Linked DNA regions of Bacillus pumilus. The protein of the gene in region 1 interacts with the protein of each later gene in a pairwise test. Links are inferred from orthologs where the notes say so. Each region holds a gene or a part of one and is shown in the gene's direction. Other genes may lie near its edges.

Region 1 (2,809 bases):
CCAAATCATCTAAAGCCATTGGTCTTAAATCATAAATGATTCTTCTCACTTCGTACAGAGCATTTCGCACATTCTGTCTGAGACTTCTAATTTCTTTAAAGCCTTCTTCTGTCCCACGGTCTCTGAAAATACGTTCAATTAATTCGGAACGCATCATTACGTTTGCCAGCATTTGGGCCGGACCGTCGTGAATTTCACGGGATACCCTTTTGCGTTCTTCTTCTTGGGCTTCAATAATTCTAAGTCCAAAATCTTGTTTTGCTTGAGCATCTTCAAGTAACACGCCAACTTGACGTAAGTCCTGATTGAGATAGTTGAGAACAACTGTGATCTGACTCACAAGCGTTTCAGAGCGTTCAATGACGTCTTGTAGGCTTAACAATCGTCTTTCCAGATCGTCTCTTCTTTCTCTCAGCTGCTTTTCGCGCTGCTGGATCATAGTGAGTTCCACTTGCAGATTATGTGCTTTTTCGTAGGCCTCCCGTATTTCTTCTTCGCTAAATTTGTTGAAGTTTCTGCTGACCTCAGATAAGCGATTTCTAGCATGTCTCGTATGGACTTCTAGTTTATCCCCAAAATCAATTACTTCGTTTACTTGTTGCTTGATTTGCTTCAGCTCTTCTACAAGGCTTTCATATTGTTGACGGGACTGTTCGCCTATCCTAAATACTTCGTCCTTGCTGCCATCAACTGTACTTAGCATTTTCATGATGATTGAATCCAATAATTTCGGATCCATTTTAGGTGTTGTCATGGCTTTTCCCTCCCGTAACAGTGATGTCATCTTTTTTTATTATAAATGTCATTGATCTGCATTTTATGTCGAATTATAATGAAAGAATGCGTATAAATCATGAAGTTTTTATGACGACCCTTTTTCTACCCCTATCATCATAACAAAATACGCTGTAAAATTCTAAAATCAATGCAAATTTTCTCTAGTCTTACAATTTGCTTTTCAGGAGGGTATGTCTTTTGCTGCATCGCTATCTTACAGTAAAAAGTCGTGGCGAGCATGAGATCGTCATTGAAAAATCACGTTTTATTTGTCATATACAGCGTGCTGTCTCAGAAGAAGAAGCACAAGCATTTATACAATCCATTAAAAAACAACATTGGAATGCCACACATAATTGTTCTGCCTATCTCATTGGAGAACATGACCTGATTCAAAAAGCGAATGATGATGGTGAACCAAGTGGTACAGCAGGTGTGCCAATGCTTGAAGTGTTAAAAAAACGGAAGCTGAAAGATACAGTCGTAGTAGTCACTCGTTATTTCGGCGGTATTAAGCTAGGCGCCGGTGGTTTGATTCGTGCCTACGGAAAATCTGTATCAGAAGCCATCAACCATGTTGGGATGGTAGAGCGCTGTTTAATGCGTACGATGCACACAACAATAGATTATACATGGCTTGGAAAGGTAGAGAATGAGCTTAGAGCCTCATCTTTTCAGCTAAAAGAAATTCATTATGCAGAAGATGTTATTTTTGAGACGTATGTAGAAGAAACACAAACAGAGCAGTTCATTGAATGGATGACTGAGCTGACAAATGGAAAGAGTGTTACAAAAGAAGGCGAACTGATTTATTTAGAAAAGGACATTGGTCCGATAAAGGAGACAGATGAATGGCACAACGAGTAAAAGTGCGTGTACGAAAGAAAAAGAGTAAGAAGAAGAAAATTTTCAAACGTATCCTGGTTTTATTTTTGCTTCTTATCATCTGCATGGGCGGATTTGCAGTCTATAAAATAGTCAATACACTTCAAGCCGCTGACAAAACATATGACGAACTAAACCGCGGAGAGAAATCGAAGCTTCGTGATGCGGTCATTGATATTAAAAAGAAACCCTTCTCTGTACTTTTTGTCGGAATTGAGGATTATGCCACAGATGGTGATCATGGCCGTTCAGATTCACTTATTGTCGCAACAATTAACCCTCAAGACAAAACGATGAAAATGGTTAGTATCCCCCGTGACACACGCGTACAGCTTGCAAGTGACACGACAGGAAGTAAAGAAAAGATCAATGCAGCATATGCTAAAGGCGGTAAAGACGAAACGATTGAAACTGTCGAACAATTCTTGAATATTCCGATTGATAAATATGCGACCGTTGATTTTGACGGATTCAAGGATGTCATTGATGAAGTCGGTGGAATTGATATCGATGTTCCATTTGACTTCAATGAAAAAAGTGATGTGAAAAAATCGAAAAAGATTTATTTCAAAAAAGGCAATATGCATTTAAACGGGGAAGAAGCACTTGCTTACGCGCGGATGAGAAAACAAGATCCACGCGGTGATTTCGGACGTAATGATCGTCAGAAACAAATTTTACGTGCAATGATTGATCAAATGTCGAAGGCAAATAACATCGCGAACGTGGATAATATCGCTAAAGAAGTCAGTGATCATATTACGACCAACTTCCGTATCACAGAAGGTCTAGCGCTTCAGCAAATCTACAGCGGGTTTAAGGGAGACGACACAGAAACACTTTCTATTAAAGGGTCGGATCTTTATTTAGGGCCAAATCGAACGTATTACTTTGAGCCAGATCAAACCAATCTAGCTAACGTACAAAATGCATTACGGACGCATTTAAAGCTTCCTACTGAACCTTCGACTGAAACAAATCCATCCTCTGGTGAAACAGGATCAAGTGATACAACTAATCCTTCCAGCACATCAGGACAATAATAAAACAGCCCAGTTCCTAGGAACGGGCTGTTTTATTATTGTCTTTTCACCATTCGTTTATAGAATTTCGTAAATGGTTTGAACTCTTCGTTGACCAAACCCGT
Region 2 (3,000 bases), 1.7 Mb from region 1 along the record:
GGCATTTCCCCATGAGGAATCGTTTAATTAGTGCGCTCACAAGTGGAACCATCGTGATTCAGTGCAAAGAAAAGAGCGGTTCACTCATTACCGCGTATCAAGCACTTGAGCAAGGCAAAGAGGTATTTGCGGTTGCAGGATCAATCTTTGATCCTAATTCCACAGGTCCAGCCAGACTTATACAGCAGGGAGCAAAGCTTGTTCATTCAACGAAGGATATTTTAGAGGAATTCTCCTTCCGCAGCGTTCAATATACTGAACTCTCATAAAAATATCGTTTGACAAAAGACATAGGAATATTTAATAATAGTGAGGATTTAAGTTTACACTTTGTTTTTCGTGTTTATAATGATGTTCATCATAAAGAATTTTTCATGATTGCCTGTTAGATAGGTGCAATTAACATAAATATGAATTGTGAAATGTATAAAGAGAGAACACCTCTTAAGGGGGATTTTGAGTATGGCTGATTATTTAGTCATCGTTGAGTCGCCAGCCAAGGCGAAAACGATTGAGCGTTATTTAGGTAAAAAGTATAAAGTAAAGGCTTCAATGGGGCACATAAGAGATTTACCGAAAAGTCAGCTTGGTGTTGACACTGAGCATGACTTCGAACCGAGGTATATTACAATTCGCGGGAAAGGCCCCGTATTAAAAGAATTAAAAACAGCTGCGAAAAAAGTAAAGAAAGTCTATCTCGCAGCTGACCCCGATAGAGAGGGAGAAGCGATTGCTTGGCATTTAGCGCATAGTCTTGACCTTGACCTCTCTTCTGACTGCCGCGTTGTCTTTAACGAGATTACAAAAGATGCTATTAAAGATTCCTTTAAGCATCCACGCATGATCAATATGGATTTAGTTGATGCACAGCAGGCAAGACGGATCTTAGATCGTCTCGTTGGGTATAAAATTAGTCCGATTTTATGGAAGAAAGTGAAAAAGGGCTTAAGTGCTGGTCGTGTTCAATCAGTTGCACTCCGCCTGATTATTGATCGCGAGAATGAAATTAATGAATTTAAACCAGAAGAATACTGGACAATTGACGGTACATTCCTAAAAGGAAAAGAAAGCTTCGAAGCGAGCTTCTTTGGCGTCAATGGCAAAAAGCATCCACTGAAAACAAAAGAAGATGTAAAAGAAATCCTTTCGAAACTAAAAGGGAGCAAATTCTCTGTAGAGAAAGTGACGAAAAAAGAGCGTAAACGCAACCCAGCTGTTCCGTTTACAACATCTACTTTACAGCAGGAAGCTGCGAGAAAATTAAACTTCCGTGCGAAAAAGACGATGATGATTGCACAGCAATTATATGAAGGAATTGATCTTGGTAAAGAAGGTACAGTCGGACTCATTACATACATGAGAACGGACTCAACACGTATTTCCAATACGGCGATTGAAGAAGTATCTGCTTTCATTGATCAGACGTACGGTAAGAATTTCTTAAATACAACAAAACGAACCGCTAAAAAGAATGAAAATGCACAAGATGCTCACGAAGCCATCAGACCGACATCTACGCTAAGAAAACCAGCAGATGTCAAACATGTTTTAAGCCGAGATCAACTTCGTCTGTATAAATTGATTTGGGAACGATTCGTCGCAAGCCAAATGGCGCCGGCTGTTCTTGATACAATGAGTGTGGACCTTGATAATAACGGGCTTACATTCCGTGCTAACGGAAGCAAAGTGAAATTCCCTGGATTCATGAAGGTATATGTAGAAGGGAAAGACGACCAGCTAGAAGAAAAGGACAAAATGCTGCCTGATCTTAAAGAAGGTGATACGGTTCTTTCAAAAGATATCGAACCTGAACAGCACTTCACGCAGCCGCCTCCGCGCTACACTGAGGCAAGACTTGTCAAAACGCTTGAAGAGCTAGGTATAGGCCGTCCGTCTACGTATGCACCAACATTAGATACGATTCAAAAGCGCGGCTATGTCGCACTTGATAATAAACGGTTTATCCCAACAGAGCTTGGGGAAATTGTTCTCAACTTAATCATTGAATTCTTCCCTGAAATCATTAACGTGGAATTCACAGCGAAAATGGAAAAAGAACTTGATAGCGTTGAAGAAGGTACGATCGAATGGGTTCGTATTATCGACAGCTTCTATCAAGACTTTGCAAAACGGGTCGAAAAAGCGGAAGCAGAAATGCAAGAAGTTGAGATTGAGCCTGAATACGCCGGAGTTGACTGTGAAGAGTGTGGACATCCGATGGTATACAAAATGGGTCGATACGGTAAGTTCATGGCTTGCTCTAACTTTCCTGACTGCCGTAACACAAAACCAATTGTGAAAGATATTGGTGTGAAATGCCCGACATGTCATGAAGGAAACATTGTTGAACGAAAATCTAAGAAGCGCCGCATTTTTTATGGCTGTGATCGTTTTCCAGAGTGTGAATTCGTCTCTTGGGACAAACCGATTGAAAGAAAGTGTCCAAAATGCGAAAATATGCTTGTAGAGAAAAAGCTGAAAAAAGGCATGCAAGTTCAATGTGTGAACTGTGATTATAAAGAGGAACAACAAAAATAGCGGTGAGCAGCCTTGTTCACCTGCTTTTTTATGTCATCAAACAGAACTTACGAAATAGGAGAGTTGTACAATGAGTCAATTTGTAAATGTGATCGGAGCAGGTTTAGCTGGAAGTGAAGCGGCATGGCAAATTGCTAAACGCGGAATTAAAGTCAACTTGTATGAAATGAGACCTGTTAAACAAACGCCAGCTCACCACACAGATAAATTTGCAGAGCTTGTATGCAGCAATTCACTGCGTGCCAACGCTTTGACAAATGCGGTCGGTGTATTAAAGGAAGAAATGCGTCATTTAGATTCAGCGATTATCGCAGCTGCAGATGAAAGCTCAGTTCCTGCTGGCGGAGCGCTTGCAGTAGATCGTCATGAATTTGCAGCAAACGTTACTGATCGCGTAAAAAATCACCCGAATGTGACAGTTTTTCAAGAAGAAGTGCAAAGCATTCCAGAAGGTCCAACAAT

Evidence for each region.
Region 2: the proteins of CKW02_RS17410 (region 1) and topA interact in binary tests that used the Escherichia coli proteins (3 or more experiments, as listed by UniProt). The link is inferred for Bacillus pumilus from one-to-one orthologs.

What each region holds. Positions count from the first base shown.
Region 1 is NZ_LT906438.1:3,318,343-3,321,151, forward strand. It holds CKW02_RS17410 (YigZ family protein), read left to right. Parts: upstream 1-975; coding sequence 976-1,644; downstream 1,645-2,809. Other genes in the region: CKW02_RS17405 (two-component sensor histidine kinase DegS), read right to left, coding at 1-754; CKW02_RS17415 (LCP family protein), read left to right, coding at 1,629-2,705; CKW02_RS17420 (glycosyltransferase family 4 protein), read right to left, coding at 2,741-2,809.
Region 2 is NZ_LT906438.1:1,568,512-1,571,511, forward strand. It holds topA (type I DNA topoisomerase), read left to right. Parts: upstream 1-462; coding sequence 463-2,538; downstream 2,539-3,000. Other genes in the region: dprA (DNA-processing protein DprA), read left to right, coding at 1-269; trmFO (FADH(2)-oxidizing methylenetetrahydrofolate--tRNA-(uracil(54)-C(5))-methyltransferase TrmFO), read left to right, coding at 2,609-3,000. UniProt on the Escherichia coli protein: Releases the supercoiling and torsional tension of DNA, which is introduced during the DNA replication and transcription, by transiently cleaving and rejoining one strand of the DNA duplex.